DNA from 4 places in the Paenibacillus sp. FSL R5-0636 genome. Region 1 is predicted to be linked to each of the others. Evidence: riboswitches for the same ligand, from Rfam matches in the RefSeq annotation. Region 1 holds a riboswitch; each other region holds the start of a gene.

Region 1 (7,664 bases):
GAGCAAACAAGAGAAACGACGGGTAGAACAGGAGCAACAGAAGCAGAAAACGAGAATTTTAGTTATTAGTTCAATAGCTGTAGTAGTTATCATTTTTGTTGGATTGTTTATGTTAGCTTCGAAAGATGCAGCAAAGAATGTCTCTACAGGAGAACCGGTAGAATTCAATTACAGTGAGCTACCTAGGATTGGTAATGAGGATGCACCTGTTAAGCTTGTTGAATTTGGCGATTTCAAATGTCCAGCTTGTTCCCAGTTTGCTGGCTCCATGAAACCGAAAATTGTTCAAGATTTTGTCAACGAGGGAAAAGCAGCTCTTTACTTTGTAAATATGGCTTTCGTTGGTCCTGACTCTGAGACAGCTTCACTAGCTGCATTGTCTGTATACCATCAGAATAAGGATGAATTCTGGAAGTTCTATGATGCTGTATATGCGCAGCAAGGGGATGAGAGCGACGAATGGGCCACTGAGGATTTCTTGATAAGCCTTGCTGAAAAAGAGAAATTAGCGATCGATTACGATCTGTTGCGTAAAGACATCCAAGAGAAAACTTATGCAGATGAGCTGAAGAAAGACATTCAGTTGGCAACTGACGCAGGCGTGACAACTACGCCTTCGCTCTACATTAATGGGGTGAAAACGGCTGAACCTTTCGATATTGAAGCGATTACATCTGAAATTAACGCCGCCGCAAAAGCAGTGGAGGCAAAGTGACAAAATTCCTATCTTTTTGCAAGCGTAACTGCCTCTATCTGGCCTGGTTTGTCTCTTTGGTTGCTGTAGCTGGTAGCTTGTATTTAAGTGAAGTCTTGAAATATGAACCTTGTAAGCTTTGCTGGTTTCAGCGGATTTTTATGTATCCGCAGTTATTTTTGTTGGGAATTGCCACTTTCCGTGGAGATAAGCGCATCATTCCTTATGTGCTTCCATTAAGTTTGATTGGTGGCAGTATCTCAATCTATCATTATGCGGAACAGAAGATTCCAGCGTTAAGTAAAGTTCTACCTTGTACAATTGGTGTTCCTTGTAATAAAGATTACTTGAACTACTTCGGATTTATTACGATTCCTTTGTTAGCTTTAATCGCTTTTGCTCTAATTAGTCTCCTTCTTTGGTATGGACGTAAGGAAGAAGAAATGATTGAAGTAGATGCAGAGGAGAGCTTAGGATTTTAGTTTTCGCTTTGGAAGTTACAAAAAAGCTGAAAAGGTATTAAAATCACGGGCTAGAGGGATAATTGAAGATAATGAAAGAGAGCATCCAATAAGACGCTATATTTGAGCTTATTGGATGTTTTTTCATTCTTTTTTCATTTTTTTCAACGCTTTACTGTAGGCACTTTGTAGACTAATATTAGACCTTGTGAGAAGTTGAATATGCGCTGAATTTTCTTAGGAAAAACGGGGGAACCAAACTTGGCATTCATGCCAATGGGGTGAATCGGAACCGGGTCGAACAGACCTGTACCGTAGGGCTATAACCACAGCCCGAATCCGCCAGCTAACCTCGTAAGCAAGGTGGGAAAATGACCATGCATAAGCATGCGGATCATTTCCGTATGCTTATTTTTGTGTCTGCATTTATGAAATCCACCAATGAAAACAGCGCACGGAAATTCCGTTTCAGCTCCCAAAGAAAGGAACTGTATCCACCATGGTAAGCAAGGTAAAACGACTATTGATCGGACGTCCGATGAAGTCGAATGAACTCGATCATGAAAAGTTATCCAAGGTTAAAGCACTGGCTGTCCTGTCTTCTGATGCGCTCTCGTCTGTAGCCTACGGAACGGAACAAATTCTGATTGTACTGGTGGCTGCCGGGTTTACTGCCATCTGGTATTCCCTGCCAATTGCATTAGCCGTATTGGGCCTGCTGGCCATCTTGATTTTATCCTATCGGCAGACGATTTTTGCTTATCCGCAAGGAGGCGGAGCTTATATCGTAGCCAAGAGCAATCTTGGTATTCCGACAGGGCTGCTCGCTGGGGGTTCATTATTGGTGGATTACATTCTTACCGTAGCGGTTAGTGCCTCGGCAGGGACGGATGCGATCACATCGGCTTTTCCAAGTCTTCATAATCATACTGTTCTCATCGCTGTATCTGTTATCGTTCTATTAACAATCATTAATCTTCGCGGAGTGACTGAATCGGCTTCGTTCATCGCAATTCCAGTGTATTTGTTTGTGGTTTCGATTGTTGTTCTGATTATCTCCGGTATCGTTAAATATGCAATGGGTGGCGCGCATGCGAATGTTCCTGAAATAGGCAGCGCCGTATCTAATGTAAGTTTGTTTCTACTATTAAAAGCGTTTAGCTCTGGTTGTTCAGCCCTAACGGGGGTTGAGGCCGTATCTAATGCGATCCCAAACTTTAAAGCACCGGCTGAGAAAAATGCAGCCAAGACGCTAATGATCATGGGACTTATCCTTGGCTTTATGTTTACCGGAATCACTGTGCTGGCGTATTGGTATGGTATTGTGCCAGATGAAAAGGCTACGGTTGTCTCTCAGATCGCTGAATCGACCTTTGGCCGTGGCGGATTGTACTTTTTCATTCAAGGGATTACAGCAGTGATTTTGTTCTTGGCAGCTAATACAGCATATTCAGCGTTTCCGCTGCTTGCCTTTATGTTTGCAAAAGATAAATATCTGCCACACGCATTTATGGTCCGTGGTGACCGCCTGGGCTTCTCAAACGGGATTATTTTTCTAGGAGTTATGTCTATCATACTTGTGGCTGCATTCCATGGGAATACGGAAGGTTTGATTCCACTTTATGCGGTAGGCGTGTTCATTCCTTTTACCTTATCCCAACTGGGGATGATGGTGCATTGGATCAAAACAAGACCTGCTGGATGGGTGAAAAGATTTGTTGTAAATACCATCGGTATGCTGACTACATTGACGATTACGCTTATATTTATCATTACTAAATTCTCGAGCGTATGGATGGCATTCATTTTCTTACCTGCTGTAATGTTCGTGTTCCACCGTATTCATAAGCACTATTTGAACACTGCGGATCAACTGCGTATATGTCCGGCTACTGATAAACCTATAATTAAAGGAAGTACTGTAGTTGTTCCTGTTGCAGGGGTTACACGTGCCGTATTACATTCCATCAGCTATGCGAAGTCTCTAACAGATAATGTTGTTGCTGTGTATGTAGGCTTTGATGAAGAAGACATTCATAAGATGGAGCAACGGTGGGAGGAATGGAATCCAGGCGTACGCCTGATTGTACTTCGTTCCAGATATCGTAGTATCATTCGTCCGTTAGTGAAGTTTATCGATACGGTTGAGTGGAAGACAGCTGCGACGGATCACATCACGATTCTGATTCCACAGTTTATTACCAAACATTGGTGGCAAGCCGTGCTTCATAATCAGACCAGCTTTTTAATCCGCTCGTATCTAATGAATCAAAAGGACGTTGTAGTAGCGACTGTCCCTTATCATTTAAATAAATAAGTAGAAGATTAAAGATGAGGTTATATCCGGAATGTTCGGAATATAACCTCTTTTGTATTTTATATGAAGGAAATTGTTGCAAATCCACAGAATTTGAAATTTATATGTTGACACAGAGAATGAGAATCAATATCATTTAAAGGTGAAGCAGAGGTAAAGATCACCTTTGAATATCAAAGCAGTTACATATAGGAGGGTTTTTAATGTTTTGGCTTAACAGAAAAAGATCAGGAAGCATGAAAGTGACAATGAGCGGACTAATAGTGATGACGCTATTACTTTCCGCTTGTGGTAATAATAATGCTGAAAGTTCATCAAATGCAGGAACAGCGCCTACAACAGCTCCTACAGCAGAATCTACAGAGGCACCTGCTGCTCCTAAGACATTAACAGATTCAATGGGCCATGAAGTAACGATTCCGGCTAATCCACAGCGCGTCCTGGGTTCATATTTGGAAGACTCATTGGTAACTCTGGGTGTGACTCCAGTAGCTCAATGGTCAGTTACAAATGGCGTTCAGGATTATCTGGCCACTGAATTGAAGGATGTTCCTACAATTAGTTACGATCTTCCGTTAGAGGCTGTAACCAGCTTTGCTCCGGATCTTATTATCATCCCATCGGAGTCTTCTGTTCAGAACGGGATTTACGATCAGTTGAATAAGATTGCACCCACTTATGTAATTGGGGATGAACTAAATCAAGATTGGCGCAAATCTTTGCTCAAGATTGGTGAGATTTTGAACAAAACCCCTGAAGCAGAAAAAGCCATTAAAGATTATGATGTTAAAGCAGCGGCTGCGAAAGAACAGCTTGCAGGAGCTATTGGACAAGAGTCCGCGGCTATTCTATGGTTGGTGCAAAAAAACTTCTATATTGTAGACGAAACCCGCAGCAGTGGTGCTGTATTATATACAGACCTTGGCGTAAAGCTTCCTAACTTAGTAACAGAGATCCCAGTAGGAACAAGAGCAACTTGGAATCCGATCTCGCTAGAGAAGCTTTCTGAGCTGACTGCAGATCATATTTTCCTTGTAAATAGTGATAAGACTGAGGGTTCGGAGATCTTAGATAGTGCAATTTGGAAGGGCATCCCAGCTGTGAAAGCTGGAAATGTGCATGAAATGAGCTCAACAAGCAGCTGGCTTTACAGTGGTGCGAACGCTGGCAGCAAAATCATTGACGATGTGCTAAAAAGTCTTGTGAAATAAAAGTCGTAATTCACCATGAATGAGACTGATCATTTCGGTGGGGAAGGGCGTGCAGATCAAGTATCTCGGGATACAAAGATCTGCACCATTTTTTTATAAACCAATCCCATAGTACGGAAAAATCGTTCCTGCAATTGTACAACATAAATATTTTTGCGATAATGAGAATGATTGTTGTTATCATATAAACCATTGTAACTATTGAATAAGGAGACAACCCATGGTTTCACCCTCAGATTTCGCAAATCGTATTAAAAATGAACCCAAAAAAGCTTTACATACCCGACCGGCAGCTGCCATTGGTATTCTTATTTTTGGACTTGCTGCTATTGCCTTCGGATTGGCACTTTCGGTTTCAGTGGGTGCGGCAGATATCAAGTTAGCTACAGTATGGGAAGCTATATTTCATTTCAATCCAGATTTACAAAAACATCAGGTGATCAGAGAACTGCGATTTCCACGTGCTATTGCTGGCGCCTTAGTCGGTGCTTGCTTCGCAGTAGCAGGGGCTATCATGCAGGGGATGACAAGAAACCCGCTTGCGGATTCAGGGCTGTTAGGCTTGAATGCAGGAGCAGGAGTAGCGCTGGCAATAGTATTTGCTTTTGCACCCTCACTCTCATTCACTTCACTAATGTTGTATTGCTTTATCGGTGCCGCTGTGGCCTCTTTTATCGTATTCGGAATCGGTTCGCTTTCTTTTAATGGCCTGACCCCCTTGCGATTGACACTAGCAGGTTCGGCAGTTAGTGCTTTATTGGTTGCTATTAGTCAGGGAGTAGCTATTCTTTTCAACTTATCTCAGGATATAGCCTTCTGGTTAGCCGGTGGGATGGGGGGAGCTAGCTGGACTCAGATCAAGATTATATTCCCTTGGGTGGCCGTGGCCTTAATTGCAGCGATGATGTTATCACGATCCGTTACATTGCTCAGCTTAGGAAGAGAAGTTGCGGTTGGTCTGGGGCAGCGGACAAGGTTAGTTCAGTTGGCATGTATGATTGTTGTGGTTATCTTAGCTGGAAGTGCGGTTTCAACGGTTGGCCCGATTGCTTTTATAGGACTAATTATTCCACATGTTACACGTTATTTCGTTGGAGTGGACTACCGCTGGATTATACCTTGCTCGGCTGTTCTGGGGAGCTTATTGATTATCTTTGCAGATATTGCCGCAAGAATGATAAATGCACCGTATGAGACACCGCTAGGAGCCTTAATTGCCATCATCGGCGTACCTTTCTTTATTTATTTAGCGAGTAAGCGGAAGGGGGAGCTGTAATGCCCAAAATAACCCTTACTCCAGATGAAAAAGAACGCCGTACACGCGCCCTAACGGTGTTATCGCTCCTTGCTATACTGATCGTCGTGGTGTTTATAGTCAGTATGAATACAGGGTTTATGCGTCTATCCCCACTGGAGGTATTACATACACTGCTGGGTGATGGAACACATCAGCAAAAGCTTATTTTATTTGATTTCAGATTACCCCGCATCGTAATTTCATTGTTAGTTGGAGCGGGCTTTGCAGTATCAGGCTGTATTCTACAAAGTCTCGCACGTAATGCACTCGCCGAACCGGCTACGCTGGGCATAAGTGCTGGTGCAGGTTTTGCTGTAATCATTTTTATCTCGTTCTTTCCGGCTACAACAGCAGCTCCGGTATTTGTCTTGCCTCTCCTAGCGCTTGGTGGGGCTGGCCTGACCGCAGCTTTAATCTATATTCTTGCCTACCGGAAGGCAGATGGTCTGTCTCCTACAAGGCTGATCCTTATCGGGATTGCGGTCGCTGCAGGAATCAATGCTTGCCAGCTTGTATTGGCACTTACGCTTGATCCTAATAATTATCAATTTGTAGCTACTTGGATCGCCGGGAAAATATGGGGTGGGGATTGGAGATTCGTCCTTGCTTTGCTGCCTTGGATCGCGATTCTGTTACCGTTCGCCTTCTATAAAGCCCGGGTTCTAAATGTATTGAATCTAGGGGACCATACTTCATTAGGTCTAGGAATGCGTGTGGAGAAGGAACGTATTCTCCTTCTGGTAACAGCCGTAGCGCTTGCCGGCTCCTGCGTCGCAGTAAGCGGAGGTATTGGCTTCGTCGGCCTGATAGCACCACACCTGGCTCGCAGGCTCGTGGGACCCCGTCATCAGGTGTTATTGCCTGCTAGTGCTTTGACAGGGGCGCTTCTTATGATTACCGCTGATACCATCGGCAGATGGGTGTTGCAACCTGCGGAAGTTCCGACTGGCATTGTGGTTGCGATTATTGGCGCACCTTACTTTTTATATTTACTCGCCAAGTCTAAAGCGTAAATTAGTTCATACTTAGGAGCATAGCTCCATAAAACTTTTAAGGGAGTTGTAGATCATGTCAGAACGTTTGAATACAGAAGAATTAAGTATTGGGTATGCAGAGGCTACTATAGTTAAAGGATTGAACTTGTCTATCCCTACGGGAAAAATCACCGCACTAGTGGGCGCTAACGGCTCCGGTAAATCTACAATCCTCAAAACGATGGCCCGGATTATGAAGCCGAAGAGTGGCACCGTAATGCTGGACGGCAAATCGATCCATAACTTTTCAACTAAAGAGGTTGCTAGGCAGCTAGCGATTCTACCGCAGAACCCAACGGCTCCTGACGGTCTGACGGTATCTGAGCTGGTCAGCTACGGTCGTTTCCCTCATCAGAAGGGATTTGGCACGATGACCGCTGAGGATCGCAACATCATCTCCAACGCCATCTCTGTTACGGGCATGGAATCTTTTCATGATCGCCCTATTGACCGTCTCTCAGGTGGACAACGTCAACGCGCATGGATCGCTATGGCGTTAGCTCAAGAAACAGATATTTTATTCCTTGACGAGCCTACAACCTTCCTAGATATGGCGCATCAGCTCGAAGTTCTTCAGCTATTGCAAAAGCTGAATGAGGAAGAAGGTCGTACCATCATCATGGTCGTGCATGATTTGAATCATGCTACTC
Region 2 (7,664 bases), 3.2 Mb from region 1:
TTCCGCGCTAGATCTGCTGCGCCCTCCAGCTCGTATACGTTTACAGTTGTGATGACACTAATTCCACAGCCCAATAAATATTTGATATCCTCCAGCCTAGTTGATCTCTCCGCACCCTCGCGATTATGATGAGCCAATCCATCGGTCAGTACAACCTCTGGATTACGTGCCACAATAGCCTCCACGTCCAGATCCTTCTTCTCGATCTCCTTCTGAAACCAATGAATACTTGGAATCCGTTCCAAGTCACCCAGCTGATCCCTTGTTTCTGGACTCTGGTTGGTTGAAACCGCACAGATTACAACATCGATGCCCTGTGCTTTCAGCGCCTGACCCTCACGCAGCATCTGATAGGTTTTGCCCGATCCGCTGACCGGACCAATATAGATCTTCAGGCGTCCACGATGCAGCTCATAAATAGAGAGCAGCAGTTCCTCCGGCGTCTTCCTCCGATATGTTCCCATCAAGACCACTCCTTAATAACCCGTTCATCCATTCACTCTTCTATGCCAGAAAGCAAGATATCCCTGACCCAGTTTGAACAATCGGGCAGGGATATTAGCTATATTTATTTGTTCGTTAATTTCTGCAGCTCCATGTTCAACTTCAGAACATTTACCCGCTCTTCACCAAACAGCCCTAGATCGCGGCCTTCGGTCTGCTTACTCACTAGCTCTTCCAGCTGCGTGGCTGGAATCCCGGTCAAATTACTGATCCGGGGAATCTGCACAATTGCCGACGCAGGAGTGATATGCGGATCAAGACCTGAACCCGAGTTGGTTACTAAATCAACCGGCAGCTTGTTTACAGGCACATCCGGATTATCCAGCTGCCACTGTGTGATGGAATCCTTCGTCCGCTGCAGCATATCCGGGTTGGATGGGCCGTAGTTATTGGAGCCTGAAGCTTCCGCTTTATAATCAATGCTGGATACACGGCCATGGAATAACGCCGGGTCCGTAAAGCTTTGCCCGATGAGTTCTGAACCCACAACAACTCCAGCGTCATTCTTCAGCTGACTGCCGTTTGCTTGCGATGGCATCAGAACTTGAGCAATCGCTGTAGTAGTCAGAGGATAAATCACTCCGCAAAGAACAACAAACACTAGACATAGCCGTAATATAATAAAGAAATTAGCACCCTTCGATGATGACAACTGTTCTTCAGCGTCCGCAATCGATTTTCTGTTATTCACGATGCTCTCACCCTTTCAATGATTAGTCAATCCGTTGTTATATCCATACACTTACGAGCAAATCAATAAGTTTGATGCCCGCAAAAGGAACGACTACTCCACCTAAACCATAGATAAAAATATTACGTCCCAGCAGCTTCATAGAACTCATCGCTTTATACGAGACACCTTTCATAGCCAATGGGATCAGCAGCGGAATAATAATCGCATTAAATATTAATGCAGATATAATTGCCGAGCTAGGTGAACCCAATCCCATGACATTCAGAGCTTCCATTTCAGGAATGGCGAGCATGAACATTGCCGGAATAATTGCGAAATATTTAGCGATATCATTCGCAATACTGAACGTTGTCAACGCGCCCCGCGTCATCAGTAGCTGTTTACCAATAGCTACAACCTCAATGATCTTCGAGGGATCGGAGTCCAGATCAACCATGTTTGCTGCTTCCTTAGCGGCTGTAGTCCCACTGTTCATCGCTAAGCCCACATCAGCTTGGGCAAGGGCAGGTGCGTCATTCGTTCCATCACCAGTCATTGCCACCAGCTTGCCTTCGTTCTGCTCGCGGCGGATAACCGCTATTTTATCCTCAGGTGTACTCTCTGCAATAAAATCATCTACCCCTGCTTCACGGGCAATAGTAGCTGCGGTCAGCGGATTGTCCCCTGTACACATGATAGTCTTGATTCCCATTTTTCGCAGCTCATCGAACCGCTCTTTCATGCCTGGCTTAACTGTATCCTTTAAGTAAATAAGTCCATAAATCCGGTTGTCTACCGCAACAGCAAGCGGGGTCCCCCCCATACGAGCGATAGCATCAGAATTACTGTCGAGGTTCGCGGGAATGACTCCGCCCTTCGACTGTACCCATTTCTTCACGGAATCGACTGCCCCTTTACGAACAGATCGTCCATCACACAGATCTATACCACTCATCCGGGTCTCAGCCTTAAACTCTACGAACTCTCCGCCTTCAGCAAGTTTGCTGTCATAGCTGCGTTCCAGCTTCTTAGCCAGCTCAATAACAGAACGTCCTTCCGGAGTCTCATCCTTTAGCGAACTAATAGCTGCCCAAGCCGTAAGCTCAGCTTCCGTTTCATCTCCAACTGGCACAAAATCACTCGCCATCCGGTTTCCGAAAGTAATCGTACCGGTCTTATCTAGAATCATTGTATTAATGTCGCCGGCAGCTTCAACGGCCTTCCCTGACATAGCAAGGACATTAAACTGTGTGACGCGGTCCATCCCTGCTATCCCGATAGCAGAGAGCAGTCCCCCGATTGTGGTCGGGATCAGACAGACCAGCAAGGCGATCATAACAGGAATATCTAGATCAACGCCCAGATAAGTCGCAATTGGCCGCAAGGTCACTACTACAATCAGGAAAATCAACGTCAGACTGATCAAGAGTGTATTTAGTGCAATTTCATTGGGTGTCTTCTGACGTTTCGCCCCTTCAACGAGGGAGATCATCCGATCCAAGAATGACTCACCGGGATCACTGGTAATTTTGACTTTAATCTCATCACTAACTACCCGGGTGCCGCCTGTGACTGAGCCGAAATCTCCGCCGGCTTCCTTAATAACAGGTGCAGATTCACCTGTAATTGCCGATTCATCTACGGAGGCCAGCCCTTCAATCACTTCACCATCGCCAGGGATAAGTTCTCCCTGACTGACGATCACGATATCTCCTTTCCGCAGCTCGGAGGAAGAAACGGTCTTCACAGACCCTCCAACGAGCTTATTAGCTGTGATATCCTGTTTCGTTTTCTTAAGCGAATCCGCCTGGGCCTTCCCGCGGCCTTCAGCCAGCGCTTCAGCGAAGTTGGCAAACAGCACTGTGAATAACAGAATGAACAACACCGTGATATTGAAGCCTACCGATTTCTCTGCATTAAAATATCCGGGGGCCAGTACCATAAGCAATACAATAATCGTGCCGATTTCGACTACGAACATGACCGGATTTTTGATTAACGTCACCGGGTTAAGCTTAATAAAGCTATCCTTTACAGCGCTTAGGAGTATGGGTCCCGTCAGCAGCTTTTTTCTTTTTACAGTACTCATCTTGTTCTCCCTCTTCCTACCGTAAGGTCAAATATTCTGCAATCGGGCCGAGCACAATGACCGGCAGAAACGTCAGCGCACCGATAATCACTACCGTACCAATCAGAATTCCGGTGAACAGACCATTGTCTGTGCGGAATGTGCCAATCGTCTCAGGAACCGGCTTCTTCTGGATCAGTGAACCTGCAACTGCCAGCATTGCGATTATAGAGACATAACGGCCAAGCAGCATTACGATCCCGGTTGTAACATTCCAAAAGGTGGTATTGTCCGCAAGCCCTTCAAATCCTGAACCATTGTTCGCGGCAGAAGAGACATATTCATATAACACTTGGCTAAGTCCATGGAATCCGGGATTCGTGATGGAACCGTTGCCCAAGTCCGTTAAGAACGCACCTGCTGTTGGTACAAGGATAATGAACGGATGCACAAGGATAGCAATCGCAATCAGCTTCATCTCCTTGGCTTCTATCTTTCGCCCGAGAAACTCTGGTGTTCTGCCAACCATTAGTCCACATAAGAAGACGCCCATGATGGCATACATCAGCATATTGATTAGTCCTACACCTTTTCCCCCGAAGACGTTATTGAGCATCATTAGGGCCAGAGGGGTAATGCCACCCAGCGGTGTCAGCGTATCATGCATATTGTTAACACTACCTGTCGTAGCTGCCGTTGTTACCGAAGTGAACAGCGAAGATTGCGGGATACCAAAACGCACCTCTTTACCTTCCATGCTGCCTTGCGAAGACTCGATCCCCAGCGCATTAATAGCGGGATTCCCTTTAGTTTCCGCATAATAATTCAGCCCCAGCAGCAGAACGAACAAGGTCATCATTGCTGTGAAAATCACCCAGCCCTGACGTTTGTTCTTAGCGAACAATCCGTACATATATGGCAAAGAGGCTGGCAACATCCACATAGAGAGAATCTCCAGAACGTTCGTAAGTGGATTAGGGTTCTCAAAAGGATGCGCTGAATTGGCTCCGAAGAAGCCGCCACCATTCGTACCTAAGTGTTTAATTGACTCCAAAGAAGCGACTGGACCGATAGCGATTTGTTGCGTCTGCCCTACGAGTGTAGTGACCTCAAGCGATGGCTTGAGCGTTTGTGGCACATGCAACCCTACCAGCACCAATGAAACTAGCAGAGCTAATGGAATGAATACACGAATATGTGCTTTTACGAAGTCCTCAAAAAAATTCCCGACTGATTTCTGTCCTGTAATCCCTCTGACAAAAGCAACCGCAACAGAAAATCCGCTCGCTGCAGACGTGAACATCATCATCGTGATGACTGCCATTTGTGAAAAATACGATAGTCCCGTCTCCCCGCTATAATGCTGCAGGTTCGTATTGGTCATAAAGCTGATCACCGTATTAAATGAAAGCGTCTGTTCCATATCGGCAATTCCATTCGGGTTCAGCGGCAATCCCCGCTGTAATCTTAGAAAAATATAACTGAAAGCAACCAGTACGATATTAGTTAAAACAAAGCTGAGTGCATACTTCTTCCAGGACATTCCGTCCCGTTTTTTCAGGCCGATCAGCTTATAAATACCTTTCTCTGTGCCTGCAAACCAGCGATCCGTACGATTCGGTTCGTTAGAAAATACATGATATAAATACGTCCCCATCGGCTTGACCAACAAGATGAGAATTACAATTACGACGACTATTTGCAAAATGCCCATGAATGCCCCTCCTTAAAATTTCTCAGGATGAATCAACGCGTAAACCAGATATATAAACAACAGTAGGGTAACAGCGATTACTAGAATCACAGCTTATCCCTCCCCGTATCCTCAACTACACCTGCGCACCAGCGCATAAAGCCATAAAATAACCCGTAAATTACAGCTAACGAAGCCACCATATACAGATCCATCATATCTTCCGCACTCCTTCCATTATCCTTGATGAGGTGATCTATCGATTAGAAAATCAGCATCACCACTATGGGAATAGATTACATAGCTCGCACCAAGTCTTTTATAGACCAATCTAGGATTTATAGAACTTGTAATCACAAAAATTGGCTGTGTCGTCCAGGTACGGCACATCTGAATATAGCGGCAGCAAAGCGGAAAGCTGCTCTCAAACAGATATACCCTGCCTACCGGGAACGATGGGCGAAACCAAGTGCTCTGATGGCGGGTATCCACTAGAATAACCTGCTCGATTCCGAGCTCCTCTAGTAAAGCTTTCTCAGCCAGATTGTTGGTTAATCCCGCCATCTTAATACCCCTGAACTTCAGAAGTTTAATGAAATGTTCTCCCGCCTTTGTAGGCGCACATACAAGCACATATTCATTCTGATCCGTCATCTCTTTTTTCTCCTCCTGCTCATTTACAACAAGGAGGCAACGAAAATCTCCGAAAGGATGTTGACCTATCGTCATTTTCGGGCACAACCTAAAGCTCGGTTGTGTCACGTCATTAGACGCTGCCTTACAAATACCGCTAATGATGAATTTAGCGACCTCTTGGGGGAGGCCTCCATAAATGCTTTGCTTCTAAGAGCACAGCAAAAAGCCACAAAGGATCTCCTCTGTGGCTCGCTAGCGGTCACATTGCACTCATCCTCTCTCCATACGCTTACGAGGTTAGCTGTCGGATTCGGGCGGTGAGAGTCGCCCTACCTGTATAGATGCGAGCTCACTCGCACCCTCTACAGGATTCACCCCATAATCAGCTTCCGACTCTCACATCGGCTGCCGATTGTTGGTTCCCCCGCTTTCCTTATCGGAAATTAAGCGGATCAAATATTCGATTGTCGTTGAAACAGGAGTAATCATACTCTTATGCACGAAGACTTGTAAAACCTGAATGATGCCAAAATAATGCAAATTAAAAACTATTTTCCCATTAGATAGCGCTTACTTGATATCTAATCTCTCTATATCTCTTGTTTACTCGAGTTTCGAGCGTTTAATCGCTATCTATAACCCATGTGATTTTATTCACCTTTTTAGAGCGAAAATACTGCAAATTCCCTTTATAGGTAGAAACGCAAGAAGCTGAGGTTGAGCGAGAAAGAGGCGCGATAACACGCCATAAATACCTATTTACCTCGTTTTTCAGTCGTAGTCGGCAGGATATGGTTAAAATCGCTCTAAAAGAACATTTTCCGTTTTTTACAGAAAATCTTGAAAAGAGTATGATTCGGGTTGAATCTAATTCATGAAAAACAATCAACGCTGAGTTCCTGCATTCGCAGGGAACGGGGGAACCATCAGGCCACCTGGCCTACTTGGGGTGAATCCAAAGGAGACTGCGTAAGTCTCAATAGGTAGGGCGACTCTCACCGTCCGAATCCGACAGCTAACCTCGTAAGCGTAAAGAGAGAGACCCTTGATCCGCCACGCTTTGGCCCAGGTATATCTGCCTGTAATCCAAAACCGCAGCAGAGGTCCTCCTCTTGCTGCGGTTTTTGCGTTACCTGAGCCTATTAGGTGATAGCACGCTGGATGGGGTGAATGTTTTGAAGCACTATTATTTAGGGATACATCAAGGGCTGCTTGAGCCGATAAGTCTAAATTACGTTTGTTTCGGGGCCTTGTGGTTCGAAGAAAATAATCACAGATACATTGTAGGTTATGCATTTGGCCAGAACCAGATCCAAGCCCTTCGCCAATTCAGTACACCTTCTTCTTGTAAAGACTGTTTAGACTCTAAGATTGTATATGAAATATATAAAAAAATTCGAGAACAACAACAGCAGCAGGATTGGTCATCGCATCAAAAACTCCCGTGGTTTACAGCCTTCAAGGAGCCTTGGAAAGATGTAAGCGCCGGTTGGTATGTCTTGAGATCCCGCAGCACCTTTCCCTTACATCTATCTGTTATACGGAAAGAGAAGTTCCGACTATGGCTAGAGCATACCGCAGTCTGTGAGAATAAAATGGAAATGCTCGCTTGTGTAGAAAAGGCTAGTGTCACTCATCATGTAGACTTAAAGCTTTTGGAAATCTAAGGAGGAACCCTACTATGGACCAGCGCAGACTATCCCGCATTGAAGTATTTGTATTGGATGAACCCGAGCCTATTCACTATGGAATGGAAGGGGCTGAAGGCTGCCGTTATGGTATTCTGAAGCTCACCTGTAAGGGAGGTTGCAGTTGGGGGGCTTGTCTAATCTCTGCCAACACCAAAAATTTCGATCTCATTAAATGGAGTTCTTTTTTACGGGCTATCTGTCATTGCCGTCTTGAGGAAGCGCTGGATAAGGTCCGCCGCGAAGGTTCAGATTGGGAGCAGGTTAAGCTTGAGCTAGTTCAGGGTGCTTTGCAGGATTTAAAGGCCAAGCTCCAGGGTAAATCCTTGGCTGGGCATATTCAGCAAGGGCGTCTGTACAGTGTTGCAGCTGGGGGGAGCAATTCCAGAAGTGAACGGCTCT
Region 3 (7,664 bases), 3.3 Mb from region 1:
AATATTATCTACACGAAATGTTAAATCACCGCCATAAGATTTGCGAACGACCAAGTCTCCTAAATTCATTACAACCACCACCTCTACCCCATCGTATGGGCAAAGGCCTCAGTTGGTTCATAACTCGCCATATTTTTAAAATATAAGAATGTATAATGCTCCACCAGAATAACATCCTTATATTTCTACGAGAAACGGTTGTCGTCCTTTAAGACAACAACCGTTTCTTATTGCTTATTCAATTCCAGCGGCTAGCAAAACACCGCTTAAGCGGGCGTATTCTTCAAGACTGAGTGTTTCTCCGCGACGGGTCGGTTCAATACCCGCTTCTGCGAGTAAAGCCTCCAGCTGCTCACGTCCTTGTTCAGGGAAGTAACGAGCCTTCAGATTGTTAGCAATCGTCTTGCGGCGCTGTGTGAAAGAAGCGTGAACCACTTCAAAGAAATGCTTCTCACTCTCCACCTTTACCGGAGGATGCTCTCTAACCTTCAGACGGATAACAGCAGACTCCACATTAGGTTGAGGGATGAATACCGTACGCGGCACGATACAGACGAGCTCAGGCTCGCTGTAGTACTGCACGGCAATGCTAAGACTTCCGTATTCCTTTCCACCTGGAGATGCAGCCATACGCTCCGCAACCTCCTTCTGAATCATTACAACGATGTTATCAAGGGGAAGCTTCTCTTCAAGCAGCTTCATCAGAATCGGAGTAGTCACATAATAAGGCAGGTTAGCAACCACACTGACCTTGTTCACAGTGGTGAAATCTTCCTTGAACATTTCCTGCAAGTTCACATTGAGGACATCATCGTTACGAACCTTAACATGGGGATAAGGGGAAAGTACGTCTTTTAATATTGGAATCAGTCTACGGTCAATCTCTACGGCAGTTACAGCACCGGCTGTTAGTGCCAGACGTTCCGTCAGCGCTCCAATTCCCGGCCCGATCTCCAGCGCCCCAGAATCGCTATCTAGTCCAGCAGCGTCTACAATCTTGTCCAAAATATTTTGATCAATCAAAAAATTCTGTCCCAGGCTTTTCTTAAACTTGAATCCATAACGTTGAATAATCTCTTTGGTCCGTTTTGGAGTCGAAATTTCCTCTCTACCACTCATGAAGTAATGCCTCCCTGATCAATTTGGGCGAGAGCCCCGGCAAATTCCTCCCGCGTAATCCCAAACATCGCCAGCCGCTTGTACAGCTGTTTGCCGTTACAATATCCGATTCCAAGCAAATTACCAAGCGCCATACGTCTTTCAGCAGCCCGAGGGTGTACAAGCATTCCAGCGGCCATAAGGTCATCAATACCAATCAAAGCAGGTGCTCCTTCAAAAGAGGTATGTACATTACGCAGCGCATGACGAATCGCCTCTGGCGATGCATTCTCTACACCGATATCCCCTTTTCGAGTTGCGTCCTTCTCCGGAATAAAAGCATGCTTGCAGCCCGGCACCTTCGCTGAAACGATTTTACGAATTCGCTCCCCAGCATGGTCCGGGTCCGTAAGAATAATAACCCCTCTGCGTTCCATAGCTAGCGCAATCTTCGCAATTACAGTCCGGTTTACAGCAGAGCCGCCTGTCTCAATCGTATCTGCTTCCACAGCACGCTTAATGGCTACGGTATCGCTTTTGCCTTCAACGACGATTAATTCCTTAATCATATTTCTTGACTCCTTCCAAAAAAAGCAAAAAGAAGAGATTCGCTCCTCTTCTTTTGGTTAAAGAATGTATAAGTGATGAGCGGTTGCTCTGCGATCAACGAAATGATCATCCAGCGTTCCTTAACGGTTATCATCACTATAGCTTATCAAAGGATTTTTTGCAAAAGCTTTAGTTCTAGTTAAGCTCTGGTTTCACAGGTCCAATCACATATACGGTACGTGATTTACGGCCGAAATTACGAGCATGGCTCAGGGAATCATAATAGACATCCACTTTATTGCCTTTAATGGCACCGCCAGTATCCTCTGCACGGCGGAATCCAAGCCCATCGATATAAACCCACCAGCCAATAGGAATTACATTCGGATCTACTGCAATTGTACGACCTTCCGTTACGCGTGTTCCGGAGGCAGTTTTAGTACCTATTCCTGGCTCTTCTGACGAATAAGCTGTCATGGAGACGTTCTTAATCATCTTCTTGTACTCAAAGTCTACGCCAGCCTTGCTTGTGACGTTCTTAGTCTTAGCGCTAACTTTAGTCGTTTTGGAGGTAGTGCTTGATTTGGAAGTTGTTGTAGCTTTAGCAACTACAGTAGGCTTAGGAAGTGCTTTAGTACCAACGGCAATGATCTTATCTTTTGTTACCGTTTGTACTTCCTTGCCGATCATGCGCATAGAGGCCAGTTCTCCGTCTTGATAGATCTTTTCAATATGCTGAACCATGACGCCTGGTTTGCCTGCCTGTGCCACTCTAACTGTTCCCACAGTAAGGGAGGGATCTGCTGTCTTAATAACACGGAAAGGTAAGTTAGTTGTTCGCTGTACCGTTTGCTTGTTGATACGAACGATCTTAATCTCCATGTCAGCAGAGATGGTGGTGTCTAACGAAGGAAAAATCTTATCATAGCCTTCTAGGTTGATACCCAGTTTGTCAATCGCCTGACCGATGGTGTCTTCGGTCGTATATAACGTTTTTGTTGCTCCGTCCGCAGTAAGGCTAAATTTCTGCGCACGATTGATAACGACACGGTCACCGTCTTTTATTTCATCACTCAGACCTAAAGATAATTCATCATGCGGCTGCAGCGAAATTTGCTCTTTCTCCAACACATCACCAAGAAGTGCTTCTCGCGTTTCAAGTGTCTGTGTTTGCCCGTCTATTACTAAAACAAATTGTTTGTTACTTTGACCGTGTACGTACAGCAGAATTAACAGCGCGATTGCGATTGAAATCACACCTGCAAGTAAAAGTACGCGAGTATTTACTTGCTCCCACCGTAATGCGAAAGACCTGCTGGATGACTGCGAATCATGGGATACCTCTGGTTGGAATAAGCCCATTCTCTCCATCCTCCTTACATAGCCTCGTCGTCAATTTGTATATCATGAGGACTGAATTTCTTTGACGAAACTATTTGAGATTGTCACAGGATACGCACGTATTAACTTAGCGTCTCCTGCTCATGGATCGCCTGCTCGGCACAGCTACTCCCACACCTGTTATATAACAGTATGCGGGCAACATTCAGTTTATTCAAAAATAAAGAAGCCTAAAAAGAGTTCTCTTGAGGACTCTTTCGTGGCTTCTCCGATGTCAGAATACGCGGGAATGTTTGTGCACGAGGTTGCCTCTCTTACTTGCGCTTACGGGGTTAGCTGTCGGGTTCGGACGAAAGAGAGACGCCCTATTTCAGGTCACCCGCTCACGGCGGTTGCCCTTAAATTCACCCCAAAGACCACGTGAAGAAATCAAATATTGTTCTGCGGCAATTCCTAGTCGTATTCAAGATACAGGCATGCGGCAGTTCAATATTGGTTCCCCCGTTCTCCATACGGAGACTCAGCGAGACGATCCATGAATCAATGGCTGTCACAATAACAACAGCTCACATCACTGAAAAGATGATATCCTGTTTTGATGCATGTTGTAAAGGACGATTCAACCACGTTTACGCAAATATATGGTTAAAATATTGTAATAATCAGCCGTTTTTATATTAAAAAAGTTTAATATATCGGCTATTCTCTATTTTTCACCCGTTTTACTCCTGTTTTCAGACAATCCCAAATCGTTCCAGTGCGTTCGCATACGTAATTTTAGCCAATTCTTCCCATGTTAACCCTTTAATTTCAGCCGCAGCCTCTGCTACTAACTTCACATGAGCACTCTCATTTCGCTTGCCACGGAAGGGGTGTGGAGTCAAATATGGAGCGTCTGTTTCGATCAATAATCGGTCCAATGGCGTCTGTGCAAGCACCTCTTTAGGCACTCTGGCATTTTTGAACGTTATCGGTCCTCCAAATGACAAATGAAATCCAAGGTCTAGACACATTTTTGCTGTTTCCCAGCTGCCTGAGAACGAATGCATCACGCCACCAATTTCATTTGCTTTTTCCTCCCGTAAAATCCGTACAACATCTTCATGAGCATCACGGTCATGTATGCAGATTGGCATTTTTAGTTCACGGGCTAGTCCGATTTGTTTGCGGAAGACCTCCTGCTGCACATCCTTGGGAGAGGTATCCCAATAATAATCCAATCCAATCTCTCCGATGGCCACCACTTTTTCATGGCTGCAAAGAGAGGCGATCCAATCGAGGTCCCCCTCTTTCATATCAATCGCATCCTGTGGATGCCAGCCCACCGCTGCATAAATATAATCATAAGATTCAGCCAGCTTCATCGTTGAAGGGATCGTTTCCCGATTAAATCCAATATTGATCATCTTGCTAACTCCGGCCTCTACTGCACGAGCAATAACTTCCTCGCGATCCTCGTCGAATTGAGGCGCATCTAGATGTGTATGTGTGTCGAACAGATACATTTTAAAGCTCACTCCTTGTTGTTTTTATCAATAGTTCCATAAATATTTGTATTATTTTGCAAAAATCTCTGCTACAGAAGAGGGCAAGCGTGTAAGGGCTTTTTTCAGCTTATCCTGTGGGAAATATAGATGATATCTGCCACGATGAATTCCGCTTATTGAGCGCACAATATCCGATACCTCTGAAATTTCCCGCAATTGCTCATTCCGATCAAGCAGTAAAATTTGATTATTGTCGAAGGCTGCTCCTGGACGGAACACATCATAAGGCAAATCTGTCGGATAATCAATCTCTAGGTCATATTCTGGGTTAAGTCCCACTCCCGCAAAACTGCTGCGGATTTCCGTAATCATATCTGTATCCAAATTCTCGATCTCTACATATTTATACAGTTTACGATGAATAAAACGGGTACACAAGTCGCTTAATAACTCATCTTCTTCAAGTGTCCATTGCATAAAAGCAGTCTGTACCAGTGCCTCATCAAGCATTAAATATTGCTTCACTGTTACTTCTCCTCGAAAGAGATCTTCCAGCGGAGCGATCATAAAGCGAAATTTGTACCCCTCTTGGAACAATTCTTTAGCTCTACGGAAGATTTGACGCAAAATAATTTCAGAGCTGCGCGTCACCGGATGAAAATATACCTGCCAGTACATTTGATAACGTGACATTAAATAATCTTCAATGGCATGCATACCTGATTCTTTTACTACAATCCGCCCATTATAAGGACGAAGCATTCTCAAAATCCGATCAATGTCGATGGTTCCATAGTTTACACCTGTATAGTACGCATCACGCAGCAAATAATCCATACGATCAGCATCCAGCGGACTGGAAACCAAATTGACAACAATTTCATGCTCATAAGTCTTAGAGATAACTGAAGCTACTTTACGAGGAAAATCTTCCTCCACATCACGCAATATTTCGGTAATCTCCGTGTCCTCCAAAATAATCCGGCAGGTCCAATCCTCATGGTTCATTTCAAAAGCTTCTTCTATAGAATGGGAAAATGGGCCATGCCCTAAATCATGCAGCAAAGCCGCACACAAAGTAAGCAAACTTTCTTCCGGAATCCAATCCTTATACCCGCTGCGCTCAAATTGCGAAATGATTCTTCGTGTAATTTCATATACTCCTAAAGAATGAGAAAATCGACTATGCTCTGCACCATGAAAAGTGAGATATGAGGTACCTAACTGGCGAATCCGGCGTAAACGCTGAAATTCTTTTGTATTAATTAGTCGCCAAATAATCGTGTCCTGTACATGAATATAATTATGAACGGGATCCTTGAAAACCTTTTCTTCCGTGAGCGGCTGCTTCATGAGATCAACTCCTTCTAATAATTTAATATGATTTTAACTAATATCAGTATATAATAAGTAATTATGTCGTACTTTGTCGAAAAGTATCATTTTTGGTCTTGGTAAATCGACAAAATGCTTTCAGGGTAATTCTTAATTTTTATAGGGACATTCAAAGTTCTTATGGAAATTTTCTTATTCAGCCTATGAAAAAAGGTTGACTGATTTGGGAATCGTTGGTATTATAAGTATCATAAAACAGTGAACAATGTCGAATAATGACGTTTTTGGAACATTGAGAGGAGTAACGATTGTTATGATGAAATCAACAGGAATTGTAAGAAAAGTAGACGAACTTGGACGGGTTGTTATTCCTATTGAATTACGCCGTACACTTGGCATTGGCGAAAAGGACGCACTGGAAATTTACGTTGATGGCGAACGGATTATGCTTAAAAAGTATGAGCCTGCCTGCATTTTCTGTGGCAACGCTGAGAACGTAACTTACTTTAAAGGAAAAATAGTTTGTCATGAATGCATTTCTTCCATCCCTACCCCTGTGACAAACTAAATTAAATAGTATATAATAGAACTAATCAAATTGTTAATTCTAACCTTTTCATATCTCCTTGACCTCCCGTGACCGCGGGAGGTATTTTTTATGTCTGGGTTTGCCCTCCCGGTTATCCCCTCCCTAAGGGCAATGTGCTTCAAGACGGAACCAGTAATACTTAGTTGTATTTCTTACAGTAATTTTAAATGATTTTTACCATTAAACGAATTAATTGTATTTTGTACACTTATATTCCCTATATCTCCGTGAAATCAATCATTTCCACCTTTATAACTGTATGAAGTACAACTAAACGAACAAATACATAAAAAAATTCAAAAATAACTGTACAAAGTACATTTAACCCACAGATAAATCATTCAAGCTCGGGCCGTTTCCAAGAATCCTTAGTTATTCTAAGAGTTCGTCTACAACACTTACTCTTCTGCTCTATCAAGCAACGCATTATAAATATCCCGTTTGGCTACACCCCGGTCTGATGCCGCTTTTTTCATAGCCTCTTTACGTGGCACATCCTGTGCTTCGTAATGAGCTACATGTTCTTCAATGCTTAACTGACGCCACCACGCCGATTCTGCGATTTCAGCATCTTCCTTGCTCTCCCCTTCTACGACAATAACATATTCGCCTAGCGGAGGATGTTCAGTAAGCCAAAGTGTACATTCCTCAATTGAACCGCGTAGAAACTCCTCATATCTTTTCGTTAATTCACGTGCCAACACAATCTGGCGATTGCCGAATGCTTCTTGAAGATGAGCAAGTGTCTTAACTACGCGATGGGGAGATTCGTAGAACAACAAAGTTCCTTGAGCCGAACGAAGTGGACTTAATACTGCTCGGATGTCCTTACGCTCTCGGGGAAGAAAGCCGATAAAAGTGAACGTATTCGTAGATAGACCAGAAGCGATCAAAGCTGACAACGCTGCGTTAGCTCCAGGGATAGGAATCACCGGAATTCCATGACTTATAGCAAGGGCTACAAGATCCGCTCCAGGGTCAGAAATCGCTGGTAAACCGGCATCGCTGACGAGTGCCAAATTTTTTCCTTCTATTATATAGCGTACAAGCTCAGGTCCACTGGCGGCCTTATTATGCTCATGATAACTAAACAACATCGAAGGTGAAATCTCAAAGTGGCTGAGTAATTTCCGGGTCTGTCTCGTATCTTCCGCGGCAATAATATCACATTCCTGTAAAGTGCGGACTGCACGATAGGTCATATCCTCCAGATTACCGATAGGTGTAGCCACCAGAAAAAGCGACCCTGTTGTCTCCTGAGTACT
Region 4 (7,664 bases), 2.3 Mb from region 1:
TGCTTGGAAGAGAGACTTTCCTTGCTCCCGTAAACTGGACTGAAGACGGATGGCCGATGATCGATAATAATGAAGACACTGTCGGACTGGAAATGAAGGTTTCACGTGTACCTGGTCAATCACCAAAACCTGAGACTAGTGGAAGATATGATTTTGATGAACATGTATTGCCGCTGGGATTAGCCTTTCTGCGGAATCCGGCTGAGGGAAGCTGGTCCTTAAACGAACGGCAGGGATGGTTATCTCTTCGAGGACAACCGAAAGATCTCAGTGAAGTAGGCCAAGTGGCTTTTGTAGGCAGAAGACAGCAGAATACTTCAGCAGAATGGAGCACACTGCTTGAAATGCCTTCATCTATTGCTGATGTGGAGGCTGGACTTTGCGCCAGATTAGATGAGAACGCTCATTATGAAATTGGACTTGTTCAAAAAAACGGCCAAAGAGTGATTACAGCTCATGTGACCATGGATGGAATAACCCATACAGCGGCAGAGATTCCAACTACTGCCGAGCGAATTTATTTGAAAGCTAAGGCTGAGCTTAACGAATACAGCTTCCTGTATTCTTTGGATGGGCAGGAGTGGAATAAGCTATCAACAGCAGCAGCGTATCCATTATCCCCTCAAGCTGTAAAAGGAAATGGATTTACGGGTGTACTTATCGGCTTATATGCAACAGGTCATGGCAAGGTGGCTGAGGTGCCTGCCTACTTCGATTGGTTCGATTATCAGTCTTAATTATTCGAATACTGATATAAATGCGTTTGTCAGGAGGGAACTTGTTGAGACAAGCTAGTGATTACACAGAACCTGCTCTAAAAACAATATTTGCTGAGGATTTCAAAATTGGCGCAGCCGTTAACCCGTTGACGATACAATCACAGGAGCATTTGCTCGCCTATCATTTCAATAGCATTACCGCTGAAAATGAGATGAAGTTTGAAAGTCTGCATCCGCTTGAAGACATTTATAACTTTAAACTAGCAGATCAGTTGGTTGCCTTCGCCCGAAAACATCATATGGCTATGCGTGGGCATACTTTAGTCTGGCACAACCAGACTACGGACTGGTTGTTTGAGGATAAGATGGGCGGGCGTGTAAGCAAAGAGACATTGCTTGCACGGCTCAAATCACATATTCAGACCGTGGTTGGGCGTTACAAGGAAGATATCTATGCTTGGGATGTTGTAAATGAAGTTATTGCAGATGAAGGAGAAGAACTTCTTCGCCAGTCAAAGTGGCTGGATATTGTCGGACCGGAGTTTATCGGCAAAGCGTTTGAATTCGCTCATGAAGCCGATCCAAAGGCTTTGTTATTCTACAACGACTATAACGAGTCTAATCCCCTTAAGCGCGACAAAATCTATAAAATGGTGAAGTCGCTGCTGGAACAGGAAGTACCGATCCATGGCGTCGGATTGCAAGCGCACTGGAATCTATACGATCCGGACTTAGATGAAATACGTGCTGCTATTGAGAAGTATGCATCTTTAGGGCTTCAGCTCCAATTGACAGAGCTGGATGTGTCCATGTTCCGTTTCGATGACAAACGAATGGATTTAAAGGTTGCACCTGCCGAACTGCTCGAGCTGCAGGCAGAGCGGTATGAAGCGATGTTTGCTCTGTTGAAAGAATACCGCGACGTGATTAGCTCAGTCACTTTCTGGGGAGCAGCGGATGACTATACATGGCTGGACGGCTTCCCTGTTCGGGGACGGAAAAATTGGCCATTTCTATTCGATGAGCAGCATAATCCTAAGCCGGCTTATCACCAATTGCTTAACGCTGTCACCAAATCATAGAGCGGGTAACCTGCTCAAGCTTGCGAATTATGAACCCGTCCTTTTCAATCCAGGGCGGGTTATTTATACGGGAGGAATATACATGACAAATACCGCTTATGAGGCTTGGCTCAACTATGGCCAGCTGAAATCTGGATCTCTATACAATCAATATACAAATTGGTGTGGTGAGCTGGTTGTAACGGAGGACAACGAAACGATTCAGGCGGCAGCCGCGGAATTCATACAGGGGATGACCTCTATGCTGGGCAAAGCGCCACTGCTCACAGCGCAATCAGAAGGACCGTGTATCGTTATAGGAACCTTCCAAGGGGGGAATCCGTTAATTGGTAGAGTATTCGCAGGAGAGCGAACCGATTCACTGGGTGCTGAAGGTTTCCTTATACGTACAAACGCTGCTGAGAAATGTATCGCTATCGGTGCTTCAACGCCTGTTGGAATATTGTATGGCGTATTCCATCTTTTACGGCTGATAGGAACAGAAAGCGAAATAGACGCTCTGAATTTGTCTATGAGTCCGGTGAACGGCCTGCGAATGATTAATCACTGGGATAATTTTGATGGCAGTATTGAACGTGGCTATGCTGGACGGTCCTTTTTTTACGAGTCCAATCAATTTCTTAACGATACAAAGCGGCTGCGTGATTATGCCAGATTGATGTCCTCTGTGGGGATCAACGCGATTTCGATTAACAATGTGAATGTTCATGAGCTTGAATCTCTATTTATAACGGAGCAATATTTGCCTGATATCGCGTTAATTGCAGGAATATTCCGCGTATACGGAATTAAGCTATTCCTCAGTGCTAACTTCGCCAGCCCGATACAGATCGGAGCATTGGAGACAGCTGATCCACTGGATTCAGCGGTGCGGCAATGGTGGAAAGATAAGGCTAGTGAGGTTTATCGGGCGATACCTGATTTTGGCGGGTTTGTGGTCAAAGCGGATTCAGAAAATCGACCAGGACCATTCACTTACGGGCGTGACCATGCAGATGGCGCCAACATGCTGGGAGAAGCACTGGAGCCGTTTGGCGGAATCGTGATTTGGCGTTGTTTCGTATATAACTGCAAGCAGGATTGGCGTGACCGTAAGACAGATCGGGCCAGAGCGGCATATGATCATTTCAAACCATTGGATGGCCGATTTAATGATAATGTAGTGCTGCAAATCAAGAATGGACCGATGGATTTTCAAGTCAGAGAACCGGTATCTCCGCTGTTTGGCGCACTGGAACATACCAGTCATCTGATGGAGTTTCAGATTGCTCAAGAATATACGGGGCAGCAGCGGCATCTCTGTTATCTTGTTCCACAGTGGAAAGAAGTCCTTGATTTCAATACTTATGCCAAAGGGCAAACTACGCTTGTGAAACATGTTGTGGACGGATCGGTGTGGGGAAATAAGTATAATGGTGTGGCTGCTGTAACTAATGTTGGAGATGACATGAACTGGACGGGGCATGGGTTAGCTCAAGCTAATCTGTATGGATATGGAAGATTAATTTGGAATCCGGAGCTGACGGCAAAAGAAATAGCTGAGGAATGGATTCGGCTTACCTTTGGCACTGATGAAGGTCTAGTGGCTGCTATTCGCGGGATGTTGATGGACTCATGGAGGATTTACGAATCTTACACAGCTCCATTAGGTGTGGGTTGGATGGTTAATCCGGATCATCATTATGGGCCGAATGTGGATGGGTATGAATACGCCAAGTGGGGAACGTACCATTATGCGGATCATAAAGGCATTGGTGTGGATCGTTCAGTCAAATCGGGAACGGGTTATAGTGGACAGTATATGGGTCTTAATGCATCAAACTATGAGAATCTAGCGTCTTGTCCAGAAGAGCTGTTGCTGTTCTTTCATCATGTTCCATACACGCATGTTCTGCAATCGGGGCAAACGGTTATACAACATATTTACGATACTCATTTCGAGGGGGCAGAGCAGGCTGCACAGCTTCTAGCGACATGGGAATCACTTGAAGGCAGCGTGGATAGTGGATTGTATATGCAAGTGAAGCAACGTCTTGAAGAGCAAGCAGAGCATGCGCAGGAATGGAGAGATCGGATCAATACGTATTTTTACCGCAAGAGCGGAATTGAGGATCTTAAAGGCAGAAAGATTTATTAGATTTCGAATCGAGGGATGATGATAGTGAGCCTCACGATTAGAGCGATTATGGAAGATTTAATGGGAACTGTGGAACAGGTAGAAGGCACTGTCGATATTCTGAACCCAGGGGAACCGGAAACTGAAGTCACAGGGATTATTACGGCCTTCTCTGCCACACAAAATGTTGTGGAGCAAGCAATAGCGTTAGGAGCCAATTTGCTGATCACGCATGAAGGTGTATTTTATAGCCATCATGCGGCGAGCGAGTGGTTAGAAGGTGATCCGGTTTATCATGCGAAAAAAAGTCTGATCGAACATTCCCAAATTGCTATTTTTCGTTATCATGATTATTGGCATCGGCAAAAGCCGGATGGAATTATGGTGGGTTTGCTGCGAGAACTAGATTGGTCCGCATACGTGGAAGAGCAGCAAGCAGCTGCTACGATTCTCACTATTCCTGCTATGACTGTACTGGAAGCTGCTCAGTATATTAAAAGTAAGCTAGGGATCTCTTATGTACGCGCTGCTGGTGACCTGTCTCTGTCCTGCAAACGCGTAGGGATATTAGTAGGTTACAGAGGAGGCGTGACGATGGCTATTCCGCATTTTAATGATCACAATCTTGATTTAATTATTGCTGGAGAGGGACCAGAGTGGGAGACTCCGGAATATGTGCGGGATGCAGGGCACCAAGGCAGATCTAAAGCGCTCATCATGTTAGGTCATGCGGAGAGTGAAGCGCCGGGAATGAAATATTTAGCTGAAATCTTAGCAGACAAATATCCCATGCTTCCTAGCCGGTTCATTGCTGAACAACCCATCTATCAGATGGTTTAATCTGGGGAAATAAAGAGTACGGAATAAATAAACATATTATGGAGAAAATGAAGGGAAACAGGTCACTGAGAAAGGAGTGTTTCAATGGAAATTCCTTTGGAGGCTGATGAAGTATTAAGTCGGATCAAAAAGCTGCAAAGCGACGGAAGCTCGATCAGTAAAAAACAAGTAAAGCAGAGCGATCCTGAGCTTATGAGAAGTGCGCTGTTCTTTTTTCCAAGCTGGGAGCATGCATTGAAAAACGCCGATCTTTTGTAGCCATAGTATTGTAAGAGAAAGCTAAGTGGACAGGGGAATATCTCTGATTCTGCTTAGCTTTTTTCATATCTCCAGTGAAAAGGATGGCCTTTATATAGAAAGTACTGGTGTTTTAACCTCCGTTTGGCTTGGTTCAGAGCCATTTTCTTAAATAAAACGAGTAAACAAGAGCAAAAGAAAGAGAAAATGAAGAGTATGCTCAATATGAAATGAAAAGCATTGCTTTCAACATTATTTTGACCAGAGCCCTCCTTTACAAGCAAACCTTACAAGAGTATGATTCATCTCAGAACTGACAATTATCTTAAATTTACAATTACATAAGCAATCCGCTTAATTTCCGTTTCTGGAAAGCGGGGGAACCAACAACTGGCAGCCGATGTGAGAGTCGGCACTGGTTATGGGGTGAATCCTGTTCCGGGTGCATAACATGCATCCCTGCAGGTAGGGCAACTCTCACTGCCCGAATCCGACAGCTAACCTCGTAAGCGTATGGAGAGAGGATGAATGGCGTGTTTAGTGATGAATAGCCACAGAGAATCCCTCTGTGGTTTTTTGCTGCGTTTTTAAGCAGATATAGACGTAGAATTTATTATGAAAGAGGTGTTACCTTTGCCTATCGCTAAACTGAACGGAACTTCGCTCTATTATGAAATCAATGGAACTGGCACTCCGGTTGTGTTTATCCATGGACATGGATTAACACACAGTATGTTCAAACCACAGCTGGAGTATTTTTCCGATAAATATAAAGTGATTTTGTGCGATTTACGGGGGAATGGTAAGTCTGGTAAACTGCTGGAGGCCCCACATGAGATTATTGAGACGCAATGTCTGGATCTGATTATGCTGTTGAATGACCTAGGTATTCGTGAAGCAGTTTTTGTAGGAATCGCCTATGGTGGCTTAGTCGTTCAGCATATTGCCAAACAATATCCTGAGCGTGTAAAAGCAATTGTGGTCGCAGACAGCTTCTGTAGGACTCACGGATCAACAATTGTAGGGAAAATACAAACTATGGCAGCATATTGCAGTTTGCTAATGTATTATCTCCCAAGCGAGCTGGTGTTGCCTTCGATTCGGATGATGTACCGAGAGCGCTGGAGTCTGGCCTACAATGAGATTAGAAGAGGGCTGCTGGACAAACGTCCCCGGGAGCTATATCGGCAAAGACTGGCTACAAGCCATGTTGATTACACCAGATGCTTAAAGGCTTTTAAACGTCCTGCTTTATGTATTGTAGGGGACTTTAATGAATTTGGAGTGAATTGTATGAAGGAAATGGTGTCCCAGCTGCCACATGCGCAGTTGGCGATTATTCCGAACGCATTAGATCCAAGTAATCTGTGCCAGCCGGAGCAATTCAATGCGATTCTTCAACGTTTCTTAGAGAAGCAGCAGGGCAGTCAGCAGATTAGCTGATCTATAGGGAGACCTTTACAAGCGAAGCGTTTAAGTGGAAAAAGGCGTCCCATAGCCAGGGAGCATGAGCTGGCTATGGGACGTCTTTCTGGGTAGAACTTTAGGGAAATTCTCCCTAAAGTGAAGGGGATTATGGCTTCTAGCACGTGAATTAGGGAAATTCTCCCTAAAGTGATAGAAAGCATGGCTCCTAGAACGTGGATTAGGGAAATTCTCCCTAAAGTGAAGGGAATTATGGCTCCTAGAACGTGGATTAGGGAAATCCTCCCTAATAATAGGGTGTTTTTAGCCATAAATGGGTATTTGCATGAATTTTTAGGGAGGATTTCCCTAAAAACCTTATTTTAAAACGATTATCGATGAATATTAGGGAGGATTTCCCTAATATAATGGATATCTAACTAAAGGCTGGCTCATCAGTAGTGAAATCTACGAATGAGCCAGCCTTTGGTATTTTACTAACCGGTGGATGTTGAACATTTACAAGCATATTGTACCTAGAACGCCACTTAATGTCCCTACCCTACCACAGCATCAAATATAGTTCACCCGACGTGGGAAAGAACAGTAGTCTCTAAGTAGTGAAGGTAAGAGTATAGAAGGGGCGTAGTAAGCGTCTCACCCGACATGGGAAAGAACAGTAGACTCTAAGTAGTGAAGGTAAGAGTATAGAAGGGGCGTAGTAAGCGTCTCACCCGACATGGGAAAGAACAGTAGACCTAAGTAGTGATGGTAAGAGTATGGAGGGAGGCGTAGTAAGCAGCGCATCAGACGTGGGAAAGAACGGTAGACCCTAAGTAGTGATGGTAAGTGTATAGAAGGGGCGTAATAAGCTGCTGACCCGACGTGGGAGAGAACGGTAGACCCTAAGTAGTGATTGTAAGTGTATAGAAGGAGGTGTAGTAAGCAGCTCATCAGACGTGGGAAAGAACGGTAGACCCTAAGTAGTGAAGGTAAGTGTATAGAAGGAGGCGTAGTAAGCAGCTCATCCGACGTGGGAGAGTACGGTAGACCTAAGTAGTTAAGGTAAGTGTATAGAGGGAGGCATAGTAAGCAGCTCATCCGACGTGGGAAAGAAACAGTAGACTCTAAGTAGTGATTGTAAGTGTATAGAAGGAGGTGTAATAAGCAGCGTATCTGCAGCTCCTGATCGAGACCAAAGGAAAGGAAGGTTTCGGTAATAGGGATTCAGCCTCCGGACATGAGTAGGAGAGAAGAAGAGCGGGG

Evidence for each region. Region 1 has a riboswitch for cyclic di-AMP ahead of MKX34_RS17035 (APC family permease). Riboswitches for the same ligand answer to the same signal wherever they lie in the genome.
Region 2: it holds a riboswitch for cyclic di-AMP, as region 1 does, so the genes downstream of both, MKX34_RS02680 (hypothetical protein) here and MKX34_RS17035 (APC family permease) in region 1, are expected to answer to the same signal.
Region 3: it holds a riboswitch for cyclic di-AMP, as region 1 does, so the genes downstream of both, MKX34_RS00190 (3D domain-containing protein) here and MKX34_RS17035 (APC family permease) in region 1, are expected to answer to the same signal.
Region 4: it holds a riboswitch for cyclic di-AMP, as region 1 does, so the genes downstream of both, MKX34_RS27620 (alpha/beta hydrolase) here and MKX34_RS17035 (APC family permease) in region 1, are expected to answer to the same signal.

What each region holds. Positions count from the first base shown of each region.
Region 1 is NZ_CP150232.1:3,766,018-3,773,681, reverse strand. Features, by position in the region: gene MKX34_RS17045 (DsbA family protein) at 1-715, shown strand, start outside; gene MKX34_RS17040 (disulfide oxidoreductase) at 712-1,176, shown strand; cyclic di-AMP (ydaO/yuaA leader) riboswitch at 1,371-1,530, shown strand; gene MKX34_RS17035 (APC family permease) at 1,655-3,472, shown strand; gene MKX34_RS17030 (iron-hydroxamate ABC transporter substrate-binding protein) at 3,676-4,683, shown strand; gene MKX34_RS17025 (iron ABC transporter permease) at 4,904-5,959, shown strand; gene MKX34_RS17020 (iron ABC transporter permease) at 5,959-6,993, shown strand; gene MKX34_RS17015 (ABC transporter ATP-binding protein) at 7,049-7,664, shown strand, end outside.
Region 2 is NZ_CP150232.1:600,321-607,984, reverse strand. Features, by position in the region: gene MKX34_RS02700 (histidine kinase) at 1-464, opposite strand, end outside; gene kdpC (potassium-transporting ATPase subunit KdpC) at 569-1,177, opposite strand; gene kdpB (potassium-transporting ATPase subunit KdpB) at 1,233-3,266, opposite strand; gene kdpA (potassium-transporting ATPase subunit KdpA) at 3,283-4,959, opposite strand; gene MKX34_RS02680 (hypothetical protein) at 5,176-5,592, opposite strand; cyclic di-AMP (ydaO/yuaA leader) riboswitch at 5,845-6,034, opposite strand; cyclic di-AMP (ydaO/yuaA leader) riboswitch at 6,454-6,618, shown strand; gene MKX34_RS02675 (hypothetical protein) at 6,699-7,241, shown strand; gene MKX34_RS02670 (hypothetical protein) at 7,256-7,664, shown strand, end outside.
Region 3 is NZ_CP150232.1:37,897-45,560, reverse strand. Features, by position in the region: gene yabG (sporulation peptidase YabG) at 1-69, opposite strand, end outside; gene rsmA (16S rRNA (adenine(1518)-N(6)/adenine(1519)-N(6))-dimethyltransferase RsmA) at 235-1,119, opposite strand; gene rnmV (ribonuclease M5) at 1,116-1,667, opposite strand; gene MKX34_RS00190 (3D domain-containing protein) at 1,843-3,009, opposite strand; cyclic di-AMP (ydaO/yuaA leader) riboswitch at 3,295-3,524, opposite strand; gene MKX34_RS00185 (TatD family hydrolase) at 3,723-4,493, opposite strand; gene MKX34_RS00180 (HD domain-containing protein) at 4,545-5,828, opposite strand; gene MKX34_RS00175 (AbrB/MazE/SpoVT family DNA-binding domain-containing protein) at 6,124-6,378, shown strand; gene rsmI (16S rRNA (cytidine(1402)-2'-O)-methyltransferase) at 6,798-7,664, opposite strand, start outside.
Region 4 is NZ_CP150232.1:6,045,533-6,053,196, reverse strand. Features, by position in the region: gene MKX34_RS27645 (glycoside hydrolase family 43 protein) at 1-737, shown strand, start outside; gene MKX34_RS27640 (endo-1,4-beta-xylanase) at 782-1,801, shown strand; gene MKX34_RS27635 (alpha-glucuronidase family glycosyl hydrolase) at 1,884-3,938, shown strand; gene MKX34_RS27630 (Nif3-like dinuclear metal center hexameric protein) at 3,987-4,757, shown strand; gene MKX34_RS27625 (hypothetical protein) at 4,842-5,015, shown strand; cyclic di-AMP (ydaO/yuaA leader) riboswitch at 5,336-5,522, shown strand; gene MKX34_RS27620 (alpha/beta hydrolase) at 5,610-6,437, shown strand.